Regions from separate parts of the Alteromonas sp. ISO5 genome, predicted to be linked through region 3. Evidence: predicted binding sites of a transcription regulator. Region 3 holds the regulator's gene; each other region holds the start of a gene.
What was found. Region 3 encodes ArgR, which controls arginine synthesis, uptake and breakdown. Its sites were predicted from a motif close to ANTGAATANNTATTCANT; they were not measured.

Region 1 (6,056 bases), 2.3 Mb from region 3:
AGGCCAGCTAAAGAAATATCCCGCAGGTCTTCGTACATACCCCCCTGAATAATACCAAACAGGGCGGAGGGATTATCGCCATGGGCGTCTTTACTGCGTCGCGCCCAGCGCAGCGACAATTCCATAGAAATACGAGCTTCCTGCTGCGAGGCCGGGTACGGCGTGCACTCATCGAAAATCATCACGATATCCGAGCCCAGATCACGCTGCACTTCCATCGATTTTTCCGGCGTCAGTAAAATCTTTTCGCCATTGATTGGCGAGCGGAAAGTCACCCCCTCTTCGGTAATTTTACGCAGATCACCGAGACTGAAGACCTGAAAACCACCTGAATCAGTCAGGATAGGTTTTTGCCAGTGCATAAAATCATGCAGATCACCGTGTTCTTTGATGATCCCGGTGCCTGGGCGCAGCATCAGATGGAAAGTGTTTCCAAGACAAATGTGGGCTCCGCTGTCGGCCAGTTCTTCGGGGGTCATTCCTTTAACAGTACCGTAGGTACCTACCGGCATAAACGCCGGCGTTTCCACTTCGCCGCGTTCAAACACCAGTTTTCCTCGTCTGGCGCGACCGTCGGTATGGAGCAGTTCAAATTGCATGAGAGTTAATGTCCTGTCTGATCAAGAGGACCATTCGCACGTCCCCTTTGTCGATACTCAATTGAGGGCGGATTATACCAGCAATACATCAGAGATCATGTGTTAATGCCTTTTTCAATAAACATGCTGTCGCCATAGCTGTAAAAACGGTATTCCTGTTCAATAGCTTCGGCATAAGCCTTAAGCACATTGTCGCGCCCGGCAAAAGCACTAATCAGCATAATCAGCGTGGACTCGGGCAGATGAAAGTTAGTGAACATGGCGTCCACCACCTTAAATTCGAAACCGGGATAGATAAAGATATTCGTGTCAGCCAGGAACGGCTCAATCAGTGCGGTGGTATCGGCATCCAACGCCGCAGACTCCAGTGAACGCACTGAGGTGGTTCCTACCGCGATAACACGCTTACCTGCGGCTTTAGTTGCTCTGACGGCGTCTACCACATCTTGCGGCACAATGGCATATTCACTGTGCATCTTGTGTTCAAGTACATTGTCGACCCGAACCGGCTGAAAAGTGCCAGCCCCTACGTGTAGGGTAACGTAAGCCAGATTTACCTGTTTTTCTGCCAGCGCGGTTAAAATGGCCTCATCAAAATGCAGTCCTGCGGTAGGTGCTGCTACCGCTCCGGGCGCCTGGTTATAAACCGTTTGGTAGCGTTCTTTGTCACTGTCTTCATCGGCTCTGTCAATGTAAGGCGGTAACGGCATATGACCATGGGCTTCGAGCTGTTCAAGGACCGTGTTTTCCCCATCAAAACAAAGCTCAAACAATGCCTCCTGCCTGCCTGTAACGGTAACTTCAACCGACCCTTCCAGCACTAATTTCGTGCCGGACTTAGGCGCTTTGCTGGCCCGGACGTGAGCCAGAGCGTTATGCTCATCCACAATGCGCTCAACCAGTACTTCCACTTTACCACCCGAGGCTTTGTGACCCAACAGGCGCGCAGGAATAACTCGGGTATTATTAAATACCAGCAGGTCCCCTGGTTCGATCAGTTCAAGCATGTCCCGGAACTGTTTATGGTCAACCACGCCCGTCTTACCATTGAGGTGCAACAGACGACTGGCGGTGCGTTCAGCGGTAGGATGTTTAGCAATTAAGTGTTCAGGCAAAGTAAAACTAAAATCTGATAATTTCATGCAGCTCAAATGTCGTATCAAATCGCTCTTAAATCGCAAGAACTACCAACATGTTCGAGCGTTCCGGCGATATCAAAGGGTTTCTTTCAAAAATTGGCGGGAGTGTAACACATTCCCTCGAAAAAGGCCGTGCCATCGGCACAATTTCACTGCCCACGGCAGCAAGTCAAACTGTTTGGGACGGGGACTTGAGGCCTGTGCGGCGCGACTTAAACATCACATATCAACCCGGCTTGCAGACGCTAAAGAAATTATCCGGCAACTTTTTGCAAATCTCTAGCAATTTTCTCACCAACTTTAGGTATAAGTATCTATACCAATGAATGCCATCCGATACACAGTTTTTCTTTTATTCTTACGCAATAAGACTATTATTTAACCAAAGCGATGATGTTCTCCCATCTTCCTTATTCGACCCAGTCACTTTGGCTGGGTTTTGTTTATCTGCCATCCATCAAGAATTTCATCGATTTTTCAAGCGATTATTCGTTTTCACCGGCGGCCATAATTTCTGCCATCATTTCCGTTGACAGTGGTCTGGCCTTTAATACATAAAGTATTTGCAGCAGTAGATCAGCTCCTAAAATCCCTTTATTTACTTTATTGCGCAGATTATCAGCAGTTTGCGAAACCCCAATTTCTGCCAGTTTGTCACTCAACCCCTGATATTTAACGCCACGCAGCGACATCTCCGAGCGAATAATCCGCTGTACCACCATACGCCATTGATTCTGACCTTTCAAAATAACCCCTTTTGTGAATTATAATTTACATTGACACACTTTTTTACACATATAGACATAATTATTATTGACTACTACCACCGTAATTGTCTACACTTTTCCTCGTTCTGAAAGATTAACTAACACAAAGTCGCTCAGAACGGGCAATGAGAACACCACAGACTATCGGTTTAGTCACACTTTGTTGCACTAATTAGCGTAAAGTCGTTGCAACAGTGTAGTAAATCTGACTAGAGTTAACGGCATTTAGCTGATTCGGTAAGGAGATATAGTATGGAATGGGATCTTGAACAACTTGAGACCCTTTTTAAAGACATGGATGACCTGGTCGTCACCCGTGAAAAAGAATGTTTACTGATTGCAAATCAGGACGGGCTGGATGCCTGGCTGGCAATCAGCGGTGAACAAATCATTGTTGAGAGTTTACTGTTTAATGCATCGCAGGTTGCCGACAAAGCCGCTCTTGACCACGATATTCTGTCAACTCACATGCTTTTCCCACTCACAACGGTGGCCATTTCCAACGTTAATGGAGAGGAATACTACACCGCATTTGGTGCGTTAAGCGCGCAGTCAAAAGCAGAAAGTATTCAAATTGAAGTGACCACGTTATTCCAGAACGTGGCCGCCTTCCTTGACGCTTATGAGTCACATTTGAAGTAATTTAAGGAGAAATTTATGTCTGTTTGGAAAAAACTGATCACAGCAGTGAAAGGTGGAGCCAACGAAGCGGCCCAGTCAGTAGTAGATAGTCAGGCAATCAGAATTCTTGAACAGGAAATTCGGGAAGCAAAGGAAGAGTTGCGCAAGTCTGATCATGCCCGCACACAAATTCTGGCTAAATGTAAATTGTCACAGCAAAAGGTCGATGGATTTAACCAGTCGATCGCGGAGTATGAAGCTCATGCTCGTAAAGCTATCGACACCGACCGTGAACTGGCGCTTGATTGCGCGCAAAAGGTTAGCGAACTGAAAGCGGAACGCGATCAGGAGCAGCAATACCTCGACCAGTTCAATGCATCAGAAAAACAGTTAGCTAAAAATATTCAGCAGGCAAAAGCGAACCTGCGTCGCCTGGAACAACAGGTTGACATGGTGAAAGCGACTGAAAGCGTGCAGAAGGCTCAGGTAGCAGTTTCTTCGCGTCACATGGGCGCAAACAGCAAAATGAAGACAGCCACTGAGTCATTATCGCGTATTCAGGAAAAACAAAAAATGCGCACCGCGGAGTTGGAAGCGGCTGAAGAACTGGCGTCATCTGAATCATCTGATGAGTTGGAAAAACGCCTGGCAGCGGCAGGCATTAAAGGCGGCCAAAGCTCTGCCGATGATGAGCTGGCGCGAATTTTAGGCAAATAAATAAAATCAAGCGGTTAAGTCTCAGTCTTGCTCTTTGCAGGCACTTGGACTAACCGCTATTTTTTTGCGAAGATGGCAGGCAACTCAACAACTAAGGATAGTCAGTGACGCCAATATGTGGATAAAAATCCGACGTGTAATGCTTAACTATTTTGCCGAATCGCGATGGTACACCATCGTTCTGGCGACGCTGTTTTACGCACTGTCGTCCTGGTTATTGCTTTATGCATTTGACGAACAGGCACTGACCGAAAGTGTTGACTTCATCTATTGGCTGGCAGTCACCGGTTCAACGGTTGGCTATGGTGATTTATCACCGCAAACCCCCGCGGGCAAGCTAATTGTTGCCTTGTATGTCATCCCGCTTGGTTTAAGTATCTTTGCGATGATTGTGGGTAGGGTTGCCGCTTTTGTGGGAAATCAATGGAGAAAAGGTATTATGGGGTTATCCAGTCTCGATGTTAGCAACCATATTCTGGTCATTGGCTGGAATGAGCAACGCACGTTATTACTACTCAAATTACTCCTGCAGGAACGTCAGTCCTTAACTGAAAAGCCTGATATCGTGCTCTGTGTCAGAGCTGACATTACCAATCCCATGCCCGGAAAGATAGAATTCATCAGGGTTGAATCGTTTAATAAAGATGAAGACATGGACAAAGCCTGTATCAGCGCCGCGGCCACCATTCTTATTGATAATCCGGAAGACGATTTAACCATGACCACCGCGCTTTATTGCGCCCAAAAAAATCCGTCAGCCCATCAGGTTGCTTATTTTGACGATGAAAGCCTGGTCCGGCTACTACAGATGCATTGCCCACAGGTTGAGTGCACGCCCAGTGTTGCCGTTGAAATGCTCGCTAAAGCCGCTTTCGATCCTGGCTCCAGCGCCCTGCACCACGATTTGTTAAGCGTTGATGACGATGGTCAGGCGCAATTTTCCCTGATCATTCCCCATTCGGTTGAGCCGGTGAGCTATCAAACATTATTTATGGCGTTTAAACGCCAGTATGATGCTACGTTAATTGGTTGTGCCGGCGCTGAACGCGGCCAAGCAGTCACGCTCAACCCAGCACTTGACACGGTCATTTCACCGCAGGATAAACTTTATTATATCGCCAAAGCACGCATTACCGATATCAACTGGAATGCACTCACGGAGCAGTGATATGTTTAAAAAATGGTTTACATCTGATTCGCCCAAAAAGCCTGCCGCTCCGGAGGTGATGGGCCTATACTTAGGCGGCTCCTTCGAGCTTGATGCACTTAAACTAAAACTGCTTACGCCACAGCTGTGTATTGAGGGGGCGGCCAGCCAACACCTGATACAGGCTGTAGGCCAGGCAGAGCTGGACAGCGGTGGCACACTGTTGCGTTTTTACACCGACGATGACGCCTTCCTGCAGGTAGTGCTCGACGGCGGCATGAGCGAAAATCACATTACTGATGTAAAGCTCTGGTATTTCTACTCCACAACCACTATCGGCAACCAGTCTCAATGGCAACAATGTCTGAATCAGGATATTTCTCGACCCACCTATGAGCTGGAAGGCCACCGGTTTAATCGTGTCTGGGATGCAGTGGGTGACGAATCCCCCCCCGTTGCCGTTACAGAGAAAACCTGGGAAGAAGACGGTGATGTCAGTGAAACCGACCAGTTTATGATGCTTTACGAACGTGAAATTGACAATGATCGAACGGAGTCTTTACTGGTCGCCGGAGAAGAGAAAATCGTCGGCGCCAACGCCGATCGTTGCCTGGTGATCAGTACCGGTTTTGACATTCAACCTTCAGATATTCGCATTAACGGCTAACAATAAGGAAAACGCATGGAAATTATTACTCAGTCAATGGCCGGACTTTTAAACTTCGCCCTGTATTTTGCGATCTCTATTATTTACCTGTTCATTTTTAAGGTGGTGTACGCCATGGTTACGCCTCACGATGAGTGGAAACTGGTTAAACAGGAAAAAAACGTTGCTGCGGCAATTGGCTTTGGTGGCGCAATGATTGGCTTCAGTCTGGCTCTGGCGAGCGCCGCATCAAACTCACTGGGACTGATTGATTTTACACTTTGGGGCGTCGTTGCCGTGATCGCCCAAAGCCTGGCCTTCGCCCTGTTGCGCTTTAGTTTTATGCCGAAAATTGCCGAGCGCATTAATAACAATGAAATTTCTGCCGGTGTTATGCTTGCTGCTATGTCGATTGCTGTG
Region 2 (6,056 bases), 200 kb from region 3:
CATGACCCAGTTCAAGGATAAATCGGCCCGTAATACCAACAATATCAATGTTGGCTTGTATAGCTACCCGGTATTGCAGGCTGCCGATATCCTGCTCTACCAGGCTAATGAGGTGCCGGTAGGTGAAGACCAGAAGCAGCACCTGGAGCTCACCCGCGACATCGCTACCCGATTTAACAACATATACGGCGACACCTTCCGTATCCCGGAGCCCTATATTCCTGAATTCGGTGCCCGCATTATGAGCTTGCAGGAGCCGGATAAGAAAATGTCTAAATCAGACACCAACCCGAATAACTTTATCGGCTTGCTGGAAGATCCGAAAAAAGTCGCCAAGAAAATTAAACGTGCAGTGACTGACTCAGACGAGCAGGCTCGTATTTATTTTGACTGGACTGAAAAGCCAGGGGTGACGAACTTACTCACACTCCTGTCACTGGCTACCGGCAAAACCGTTAATGAGCTGGTACCAGCATACGAAGATAAAATGTACGGTCATTTAAAATCAGACGTAGCCGATGCCGTGGTCGCACTGATTGAACCTCTGCAGGAACGGTATAAAGCCCTGCGCGCCGATCGTGGTTATCTTGATGAAGTGATGCACCAGGGCGCAGAGAAAGCCCAGGTTCGGGCGGCCGCCACCCTAAAGGCCACCTACGATGCGCTGGGTTTTATTGCTAAGCCCTGAAGCAGCCGATTAAACCTTGATACTACTGATCGATAATTACGACTCTTTTAGTCACAACCTGGCAAGATATTTTCAGGAGCTGGGTTGTGCACTGCAGGTAGTGCGTAACGATGCTATTACTGTGGCCGATATCGATCCGGCAAAGGTTCAGGCTATTGTGATTTCCCCAGGCCCCTGCACGCCTAATGAATCAGGTGTCAGCCTGGAGATAATCCGCCATTTTGCCGGTCATATTCCCATCATGGGCGTGTGCCTTGGTCATCAGGCTATCGGCCAGGTTTTTGGTGCCAGGATTACCAATGCCTTACAGGTACGCCATGGCAAACTCTCTGGTGTGAAGCATAACGGCGACAGCTTATTTAACAATATCCCCGAACACTTTGTGGTAACCCGCTACCATTCCCTAATCATTGATCCCGCTACCATCCCAGGATGTCTGCAGGTGGTCGCCTGGAGCGATGACGGTGAAACACCGGAAATCATGGCAATAAAACATCAGCATTTACCCGTCTGGGGCGTTCAGTACCATCCAGAGTCATTACTCACAGAATATGGCCACCAAATTCTGCTAAACTTTCTGTTACTGGCTAAGGTTGTACAATCCGATGCCGATATTAATTGTGTATCAGAATTTAACGGTGAGCTCGTTTCTCTGAACAACGCGGTGTAAGTCATTCTTTTTTTCGACGGTCTGATTACCTTTACAAACACAAACATGTCCTATCCTTAGCATTATAAGACGTTTAAGGTTCAGGTATTACATGGATGGAACGGAATTGACATGGTAGAGCGGTTATTGACCCCTCCAGCTTTTGCTAAACGATTTGATTATTTATTGCTGGCTCCTGAACTGGCCAAAGCAATGGTTGGTCGTCGCGCTCCCGGCGAGGTCAGCTACGCGGAATCAGAGCAAAGCTTTACCCGCCGTCAGTTGCTCAAAGTCGAAAAGGACGCCATCAAAAACAAGCTGGAAACCGCCAAGATACAGGCCAATTATGTGCAACAAATTAACCAGCAGTTGCACTCAGTTATTGATAAGAAGTTACTGCAAACCCTGGCTGATACTCAGGATGTGTGTGAAAACCTGCTGAACTGGTCAGAACATACCACCGACCTGATTGATTTACTGGCCTCGCCGTCGGCAACGATCAGTAAGGTTGAAGCCATCGCTGTCAATATTCCCTGGCTTGTCGATGAGCTGCTCAAACAGGTAAACCAGCCTCAATACCGACGCCGCGACGCCCGTGACGATGTGATAGCAGTCGATACCCTTAAGACAGCTCTGAGTTTCATCGGTATCGACAACGTAAAGCGGGTCATTCCCGCGTTAATTTATAAACAAACTTTGCCCCAGATAAGCGACCCTTTCCCTCAAATTAAACACAAGGTCTGGGAATACAGCCTGATATGTGCAAGAACGGCTCAAACCATTGCCAGCAGTTACAAGGTTAAACCTTTTGAAGCTTATACACTGACTCTCTTCAGCCAGTTAGGTCGCAGTGCCATTATCAAATTGTATTTTCGTTTGTTCGAACAGGTTCATCTGGACTTTTTACGCCATGCACAAAAGGCTAAATTACGTGATTTGCACTCAGCGCTGATTCAACTGGTACCGGATCCGAAACGCTTGCTGCCATTGATTGATGAACACAGCGACAAAGCCGCCCTGCACTTGTTTGAATACATGGTATTTAAGCGCCTCGACTATACCAGTGCCATGCAGCAGGTCTTACAGGACGTACTGCCGGATGATGCCGACCCACTCACACGCGTATTGCAACAATCCCGCTATTACGCCAAGTACCGGATGTTAAAAGACAACAATCTGTTTCTTGAAGATGAAAGTGAAAAGTTCATTGCAGGTTGTGCGATTGCGCCGGATTTACTGCAACAACTGAATACTCAGACGCTCCACCAACTGCCTATTCTGACCGATCTGTGAGCAATCAAAACAGCAGAACACCGCGATAAAGCCAAACACTGCACTAATTCCATCGATTCATAATCATTCAGCCGTAAAGTATGTTTTACAGGCCAAAATCTGACTATAACCAGCATGGCGCAGAATGCGCCGATATTTTTGCCCCGACACCAACATATTCACATATTTGGATAGTTATTCACATTTTATGCAATAAGTGACAGACCCCTTGATTTTACTGCCTTTCAGGAAAGGTAATAGACAAGACAACAGCTTTTTATGGTGGCATACTGGAGCGCTTAAAAACGAATGAAAGCCATAAATTCGCCGGCCTCAAAGTCGCGAACTGATGGCGATAACTAACAGTTAGAGGTGAAAAAATGCAGGTAACCCGCGAAATGTTTGATCAAGTCATGGTTCCTAACTACAACCCGGCCAAAATGGTACCGGTGCGTGGTCTGGGTTCGCGAGTTTGGGATCAGGCAGGTAACGAGTTTATTGATTTCGCCGGCGGTATTGCCGTAAATGCACTGGGGCACTGTCACCCGGAGCTGGTTAATGCCTTAACTGAACAGGGTCAGAAATTATGGCACCTGAGTAACGTTTTCACCAATGAGCCTGCATTGCGACTGGCGAAAAAGCTCACTGACCATACCTTTGCTGAGCGTGTCTATTTCGCTAACTCGGGTGCAGAAGCTAACGAAGCGGCTTTGAAACTGGCCCGTCGTTACGCCCTGGAGCAATTTGGTGAACATAAACAAAAAATCATCGCATTTACGCAGGGCTTCCATGGCCGCACTTTCTTTACGGTTACCGTAGGCGGTCAACCGGCTTACTCTGATGGTTTCGGACCAAAGCCCGGCGCTGTTGAGCATTGTGATTACAACGACCTGGCAGCCTTTGAATCCCTGATTTCAGATGAAACCTGTGCGGTCATGATGGAGCCCCTGCAGGGTGAAGGCGGTATCATTTCCCCCGACCCGGCCTTTGTTAAGGGCGTTCGCGAACTGTGCGACAAGCACAACGCACTGCTGATTTTCGATGAAGTCCAATCAGGTGTAGGTCGTACCGGCCACCTTTACGCCTATATGGGCCTGGACGTGGTGCCGGATATCCTGACAAGCGCCAAGGCCCTTGGCGGCGGTTTCCCGATAGGCGCAATGCTCACCACCACAGCCATTGCCCAACACCTTAAACCAGGCACTCACGGCAGCACGTATGGTGGTAATCCGTTAGCATGCGCCGTGGCCGAGCGCACCTTTGATATTGTTAACGATCCGGTAGTACTTAACGGCGTTAAACAAAAAGAACAGCTGTTCCGTGACACCCTGGAAACCATCAATGCCAAGTACAAAGTGTTTGCCGAAATTCGTGGCAAGGGTCTGCTGTTGGGCTGCGCATTAAACGACGACTTCAAAGGCGAATCACGTAAATTCCTCGAGGCATCAACCGAGCAACAACTGATGTGTCTGGTAGCCGGCGCTAACGTAGTTCGTTTTGCTCCGTCTCTGGTTATTCCGGACGAAGACATCGCCGAGGGTCTGGCTCGTTTTGACCGTGCTATTGAGAGCGTGGTAGCGGCGCGCTAATTAACCGGGAATTGCTCATGTACATTATTCGCCCTATCCGATCGAGTGATTATGACGCCCTGTATGCAGTAGCAGAAGAATCCGGCATCGGCTTCACGTCGCTGCCGGTTAATGAGGGTCTGCTCAAACGCAAAATCGGCAAGTCACTGGACGCGTTCAGCCGCGATGTGTCGGTACCTGGCAATGAGTCGTACCTGTTCGTTATGGAAGATATCGTTACCGGCGAGGTCGTTGGTACAACGGGTATTGAAGCCGCGGTAGGCACTGACGATGCTTTTTATCACTACCACCTGGGTAAGGTGGTGCATGCTTCCCGTGAACTCAATATCCATAACACGGTTGAGATCCTTACATTTTGTAACGACTACACCGGGGTGAGCGAAATCTGCACCCTGTTCTTGCGGGAAAATGCCCGCAATGGCGTGAACGGTCGATTCTTATCCAAAGTACGGTTTTTGTTTATGGAAGAGCACCGCGAGCGTTTCGCAGAAATTGTGATTGCCGAAATGCGCGGTGTCAGCGACGAAAATGGAAGCTCGCCATTCTGGGAATGGCTTGAAGAGCACTTCTTCTCCATGGACTTCCCTACCGCAGATTACATGACCGGCATCGGTAATAAGGTGTTCATTGCCGAGCTGATGCCGAAGTATCCGATATACGTCAATCTGCTCAGCCAGGAAGCCCAGAATGTCATTGGCAAAGTTCACCAAAAGACCGAACCTGCCTTGCGTCTGCTCCAAGAAGAAGGTTTTAGTTGCCGAGGTTATGTAGACATCTTCGACGGTGGCCCTACGGTGGAAGCCCGGCTAAGCCATATCAATACCGCACAGCGTAGTCGCCGTGCGACTGTGCATATCGACGACCAGTCAGCCGCACAGGACGGCGAATTATGCTACATCATTAATACTAAAATCGCCGATTTCAGAGCGGTGGTTGCCGATCTCAGTGTCGATGAACAGACCGGCCGGGCAGTGCTTTCTCACAAAGCCGCAGCGTCGTTAGACGTGGAAGAAGGCGACTCAATTCGGTTCGCGAGTGTCAAACCCCGCAACTGATATCAATACACAATTACAACAGCATCAGGACAGAAATCATGCAACAAGCCATTCATTTTATTAATGGGCAGTGGGTTGCCGGAGAAGGTTCTCCAATTACTTCGGTCGACCCGACCAAAAATCAAACCTTCTGGCGCGGCCAGGCCGCCTCTGCTAAACAGGTAGACAGTGCCCTCAACGCCGCTCGCGAGGCGTTACCTCAATGGTCGGCCAAAACCGTTGAAGAGCGCCTGTCACTGATTAAAACATTTGCCGAATTACTGGGCGAAAACAAACAACAACTGGCAGCACTGATTGCGCAAGAAACCGGTAAGCCACTGTGGGAAACCGCCACCGAAATTGGCGCTATGATTGGCAAAATTGCCATCTCAGAAAAAGCTTACTTTGAGCGTACCGGCACGGTAGAAAACCCTATGCCAGTGGGCAAGGCATTCATTCGCCATAAGCCCCACGGTGTAGTAGCGGTTTTCGGACCGTATAACTTCCCGGGCCACCTGCCAAACGGTCACATCGTGCCAGCGCTGATCGCCGGTAATACCGTCGTGTTTAAACCGAGTGATTTAACCCCGGCTGTCGCTGAAGCTACCGTTAAACTGTGGGAGCAAGCTGGCATTCCGACAGGCGTCCTTAACCTGGTTCAGGGTGAAGTAGAAACCGGCAAAGCGCTGGCTTCACACCCTCAAATCGACGGTTTATTCTTTACCGGCAGCTCACGCACCGGGAAATTTCTGCACGAACAATTTGCCGGCCATCCGGGTAAGATCCTGGCGTTGGAAATGGGTGGCAACAATCCTCTCATCGTT
Region 3 (6,056 bases):
CTGAAAAACGTTATGGTTTCACTGTTGGTTTACCAATCATCAGTGACAAACTGTTCATATTTGGTGCTTACGAGAAGAAAGAAGGGATCCGTTTGCATGACTATTCGGCTTTGTCTGTAGTCTCTGATGCCCAAGTAGAACAAATTCGTACTATTTCACAAGAAATCTATGGTTATGATCCTGGTGGTTTTAAAGCATCCTCACCAATAGAAGATGAAAAACTGTTGATTAAATTGGACTGGAACATAAACCAGGATCACCGTGCATCTTTTACCTATAACTGGAATGACGGTTTCAACATCTCTGAGTCTGACGGCGGCAGCGATGAGTTAGTATTCGACGGTCACTATTATGAGCGCGGTGCTGAAATCGAAACCTTCACTGGTTCATTGTACTCAGACTGGACTGCAGATTTCTCAACTGAAATTCGTATTGGCCACACCAAGTTAGACAATCGTCAGAACTCGGTAGATGCCGCGACTGGTTTTGGTGAAGTTCAAATCGACACCGGTGAAGCCACAGTTTACTTAGGTCCTGATGACTCGCGTCAGTCGAATCAGCTAAATTGGGAAAACACCACATTTAAAATTGCTGGTACCTACTTGCTCGGCGATCACACCATCACAGCTGGTGTAGAATATGAAGAGTTAGATGCCTTCAACCTGTTCCAGCAGCACTCAATCGGTGAGTACCGATTTAACTCAATTGCTGACTATGAAGCTGGTTTAGCGAATCGTATTTACTATAACGGTTCAGCAGGTACTAACGATCCAAACGACGCAGCGGCAAGTTTTGGTTTCGAAACTACTACGTTTTATATTCAGGATGACTGGTACGTTAACGATGATCTGACCTTACTGCTAGGTGTTCGTTATGACCGTTGGTCTTCTAGCGATACGCCGCGTTACAACTCAGCATTTGAAGATGCATTCGGTTTTGATAACACAGCTAATTTAGATGGTATCGACTTGGTTCAGCCTCGTGTTGGCTTTAACTATGTACTGACTGACGACATGGAACTGCACGGTGGTTTCGGTCTGTATTCTGGTGGCAGCCCGAACGTGTGGGTGTCTAATGCCTACTCCAATGATGGTGTAACCAATGTGGGTTCTCGTGAATACCACATTCCAGGTTTTGTCGCTGGCGAAACCAGTATTTTCGATCTGCCTCGCGTAGGCGGCGGTGATCCTATTTTTGCTCCACCCCAGGCCCAATATGATTATGTAGAGGACTATCCAACCGAAGGTACAGCTAACTACGTTGTTGCGATTGATCCAGACCTTGATATTCCTACTGAGTGGAAATATGCCTTAGGTTTAACCTACCTGGCACCTGGTGATTACCTGGTACAAGCAGACATTCTTTACACTGACAAGAAAGACGCGATTACCTACATAGAACCCGCTCGTGAGCAAGTCGGTACTGGTCCTGACGGTCGTCCGGTATATGTTGGTTCTAACGATACCTTCCTGTTGACTAACATCGAAGGTGATTCAGGTGACGCGACAACTCTGTCATTTGCAGTATCAAAAGAGTATGACTTCGGTCTGGATGTAAGTTTTGCTTATGCTTACAACGACTCGACTGACGCTAACCCAATGACCAGCTCGGTAGCAAGTTCAAACTACTCTAGCTTCGCAACCTACGATCCAAACAATCCTGCGGTAGCAACGTCTAACTACAACATTCCACATCGCTTTACTCTGCGTATTGGTTATGCTCAAGAGTTTATTGATGGATATACTACGCGTATTACCATGTTTGCTCAGGCGAATGAAGGTCGTGGTATGAGTTATACTTATGATAGCGTTCAACGTTTTGATGACGATGGTGACGACTATTATACAAACGCAATTGACAACTATTACGGTGATGACACAGGTGGCTGGCGCCAGTTGATTTACGTACCAACTGTAGATGATCCAAATGTTGTCTATGGTCCTGATTTTGACTTGGATGCCTTTAATGCATTCATCTCATCTGAAGGCTTAGATCGCGGTAAAATCATGGGCCGTAACAGCGTAAATGGTGACTGGTGGACTAAGGTTGACCTGCGTATCAGCCAAGAGCTACCAGCGTTTACCGCTGATCACTCTGCTGAAGCGTTCTTTGTTATTGAGAACTTTACTAACCTGTTAAACGATGACTGGGGCGTACTGAAACAAGGTAACTTCGTGTCTGAGTCAGTAGTTGGTGCAAGTGTTAATGACCAAGGCCAGTACGTGTACGAGACGTTCTCTACTCCACGTCAGCGCGACAGCGTACAAAACAACGCATCGCTTTGGGAAATCCGTGTAGGTGTCAACTACCGCTTCTAAGCTAACCCGTTAGATATTTATTTAAAAAACCCCGCGAAGCGGGGTTTTTTGTTTTTTGAAATTCAGTAGTCTCCAGGAAGACATGTATAAAGCTGAGATTTTCTGATTAATGGACTGCTTTTAGGGCAAAAAATACCGGCGTGCAGCCGGCACCTTCTAAACAGATGTTGGGCAGCAAGCCCTAAACATTATCGAATAAATCCTCTACCCGCTGGCGCAGGTTTTCAATTTTACTGACATCGGCCGGCGCAATAAAAATGGTGTCATCACCGGCAATAGTGCCAAGCACGCCATCTTTTTTACTGAGCGAGTCCAGCAGACGGGCAATGAGCTGTGCGGCTCCCGGACTGGTGCGAATAATTACCATCACATTATTATGCACAATATCCAGCACCAGTTGTTTAAGCGGACTTTTAGCTGTTGGCATGCCCAGTTCCGGCGGCAGGCAGTAAACCATATCGCCGCGTGCATTGCGGGTGCGAACCGCGCCAAACTTACTCAGCATGCGTGAAATTTTACTTTGACTAATATTGTTAAAGCCCTGGCTTTTCAGCCCTTCAACAATTTCTCCCTGGGAGCCGTAACTTTCAGCTTTAAGAATGTCTTTGAATGCCCGGATGAGCTCTTCCTGCTTCTGATTTGCCATTTAGTTCCTGACGTTTATTCGTAATAGTATGTTATTGGCGGCGTGGGTTAAGTTTTAATCGCTAATCGATTCGGCTAACCTGCCGGCTTGGTGTATACTCTATCCCGCGAAAGGTTCAGGGCCGGGATAACTCCCATACCCTAACGGTTTTAAAAACCAGTTATTGTGCCCTAATTTGCATGAAAAAGCAACATTAATGCATAACTATGCACTTATATTGAATATAACCCGATAAATCGCCCATTCACCTGTCCTACGACTAATAGGTGATTGAGTTTAAGGCTGACATCCTTTAATGTGTTCGGCCGTTATTAAACGTGATTCTTTCCATGAGGAGAAATGGTATGAAAGTAGCCGTGTTAGGTGCTGCCGGTGGTATTGGTCAGGCGCTGTCACTGTTGTTAAAAACACAACTGCCAGCAGGTTCTGAGTTAGCTTTGTATGACGTTGCACCTGTTGTTCCTGGTGTAGCGGTAGATTTAAGCCACATCCCCACTGCAGTGAAAGTTACCGGTCACGGTAAAGATGACCTGGCAGAAGCTTTAACGGGTTGTGACGTAGTTTTAATTCCAGCGGGTGTACCTCGTAAGCCTGGTATGGATCGTTCCGACCTGTTCAATATCAACGCGGGTATCGTTAAGAATCTGGTTGAAGGCATTGCTGATAACTGTCCTTCTGCTTGTACTTGTATTATCACAAACCCGGTAAACACCACTGTTGCTATCGCTGCTGAAACACTGAAAGCAAAAGGCGTTTACGATAAGAACAAACTGTTCGGTGTAACCACTCTGGACGTGATCCGTGCAGAAACCTTTGTTGCAGAACTGAAAGATCTGGATCCGGCGAATACTCACGTACCGGTTATCGGTGGTCACTCAGGCACGACTATTCTGCCTCTGCTGTCTCAGGTTGAAGGCGTAGACTTCTCTGATGACGAAGTGGCTTCGCTGACTACTCGTATCCAGAATGCGGGGACTGAAGTGGTTGAAGCTAAAGCCGGCGGCGGTTCTGCTACACTGTCTATGGGCCAGGCGGCTGCACGTTTCTGTCTGTCTCTGGTTGCCGCTATGCAAGGCGACAACGTGGTTGAGTACACCTATGTACAAACTGACGACAGCGATGACGCTGCGTTCTTCTCTCACCCTGTACGTTTAGGTCCAAACGGTGTTGAAGAAATTCTGTCTTACGGCGAACTGAGTGCCTTCGAACAAAAAGCTAAAGAAGATATGCTGGAAGGCCTGCGTGGCGACATCAAACTGGGTGTTGACTTCGTAAACGGGTAAGTAACGTTAAGTTTATATGTCAAAGCCGCTCATTTGAGCGGCTTTTTTGTTGATGGCATAAAAAAAGCCCGGATACCATTATCCGCGCTTTATTTGTTACGTTACCGTGCGGGTGGATTAACCGGTATTACGCATACCGATAGCAATACCACTGATCGCAACCATCATGGCTTTATCCAGCGTGGCATCATGCTCATCGTCATCTAACTGACGTAAGCGCGAAAGCAGCTCAATTTGCAGAAAATGCAGTGGTTCAAGGTACTGAGCGCGAATATTCATTGACTCTTTACCTTGCGGATCCGCTTCCATGATATCGGACTGGCCGTTAATATCCAGTTGTAGCTTGATGGCTTCCTGTAACTCATTGCGTAGTGCTTCACCGAAGTGTTTCAGCTCATCGGGCACCAAGCGAGCGTCGTATTCCGCGCTGATACGCGGATCCGCTTTTTGGAAAACCATATCCAGCATGGACAAACGCGACTGGAAGAACGGCCAGTTTTCGCGCATTTCCTGTAGCTTCTCGTGATGACCTGCCTGACGGACTGCTTCGATAGCTTTCATGCTGCCTAACCAGGCCGGCAATACCAGACGGGTTTGCGCCCAGGCAAAAATCCACGGAATGGCACGCAGGCTCTCGATACCGCCTGTCGGCTTACGTTTAGCCGGGCGACTCCCAAGCGGCAGTTTACCTAATTCTTGCTCCGGTGTAGCAACCCTGAAATAAGGTACAAATTCTGGGTCCTGACGCACTACGCCACGGTAGAAATCCCGACCTTTGGCGGCCATGGCAGCCATTAGTTCACGCCACTCGTCTTTAGGTGCAGGTGGTGGGAACAACATGGCTTCTATAATAGCACTGGTGTAGATACCCAGGCTGCGCTTAGCCAGTAACGGCATACCAAACTTATAACGGATGGTTTCACCCTGTTCGGTTACCCGGAAACCACCGTCCAGTGAACCCGGTGGTTGAGAATGTATGGCTGCATGCGCGGGCAGTCCGCCGCGGCCAATCGTGCCGCCGCGACCATGGAACAGCGTGAGCTTAACGTCGAATTCCTCAGCCAGCGCAACCAGCGCTTCCTGAGACTCGTATTGTGCCCACCCTGCGGCAATAGCGCCCGCATCTTTGGCTGAGTCAGAATAACCAATCATTACGAACTGCTTACCCTGAATATAACCACGGTACCAATCAATGCTCAGCAGTTTACGCATTACGGTGGGCGAATTATTCAAATCGTCCAGCGTTTCAAATAAGGGGGCTACCGGCATTGGCCAGTCGACGCCCATTTCCTGAAGTAGCAGTTGTACGGCCATTACGTCTGAGGCTTCACTTGCCATAGAAATAATGTAGATACCAAAACCATGGCGGCTGTGATTAGCGATAACCTTACAGGTGTTGAGCACTTCCTGAACCTCTTCCGATGGTTCCCAGCAGCGCGGGAACAAAGGTCGCTTGGAGCTAAGCTCACGCAGCAGGAAGGCTTGTTTGTCGGCCTCACTCCAGTGAGCGTAGTCGCCTAACCCAAGGTAACGGGTAACTTCGCTAAGCACATCAGCGTGACGTTGGGAGTCCTGACGAACGTCCAGACGCAACAGGTGAACGCCAAAACACTTAACACGACGGATAGTGTCGAGCAGCATGCCGTTAGCGGTTACTTCCAGACCCGACTCACACAGTGAGCGGTAGCACATCAGCAGGGGCTCTAACAACTCATCATTAGAGGCAATCCACTCGCTGGAATCATAGGGACGGCCATTGAAGAAATCGTAAATACCGTCGCGGGTATCTGCACAACGCTTCACCAGCGG

Region 1: a site for ArgR is predicted at 2,497-2,514, ahead of AC2T0J_RS14270 (DUF2170 family protein). Genes of this name have one in related genera too.
Region 2: a site for ArgR is predicted at 2,796-2,813, ahead of AC2T0J_RS05170 (aspartate aminotransferase family protein). Genes of this name have one in related genera too.

What each region holds. Positions count from the first base shown of each region.
Region 1 covers NZ_CM176572.1:3,195,598-3,201,653, reverse strand. The annotation lists gene tgt (tRNA guanosine(34) transglycosylase Tgt) at 1-599, opposite strand, end outside; gene queA (tRNA preQ1(34) S-adenosylmethionine ribosyltransferase-isomerase QueA) at 695-1,741, opposite strand; gene AC2T0J_RS14280 (hypothetical protein) at 1,792-2,064, shown strand; gene AC2T0J_RS14275 (DUF6471 domain-containing protein) at 2,224-2,460, opposite strand; gene AC2T0J_RS14270 (DUF2170 family protein) at 2,758-3,147, shown strand; gene AC2T0J_RS14265 (PspA/IM30 family protein) at 3,163-3,843, shown strand; gene AC2T0J_RS14260 (potassium channel family protein) at 3,959-5,011, shown strand; gene AC2T0J_RS14255 (YjfK family protein) at 5,013-5,657, shown strand; gene AC2T0J_RS14250 (DUF350 domain-containing protein) at 5,673-6,056, shown strand, end outside.
Region 2 covers NZ_CM176572.1:1,136,883-1,142,938, forward strand. The annotation lists gene trpS (tryptophan--tRNA ligase) at 1-688, shown strand, start outside; gene AC2T0J_RS05160 (anthranilate synthase component II) at 705-1,358, shown strand; gene AC2T0J_RS05165 (HDOD domain-containing protein) at 1,470-2,630, shown strand; gene AC2T0J_RS05170 (aspartate aminotransferase family protein) at 2,990-4,198, shown strand; gene astA (arginine N-succinyltransferase) at 4,216-5,253, shown strand; gene astD (succinylglutamate-semialdehyde dehydrogenase) at 5,292-6,056, shown strand, end outside.
Region 3 covers NZ_CM176572.1:937,751-943,806, reverse strand. The annotation lists gene AC2T0J_RS04255 (TonB-dependent receptor) at 1-2,318, shown strand, start outside; gene argR (transcriptional regulator ArgR) at 2,500-2,964, opposite strand; gene mdh (malate dehydrogenase) at 3,309-4,247, shown strand; gene ppc (phosphoenolpyruvate carboxylase) at 4,365-6,056, opposite strand, start outside.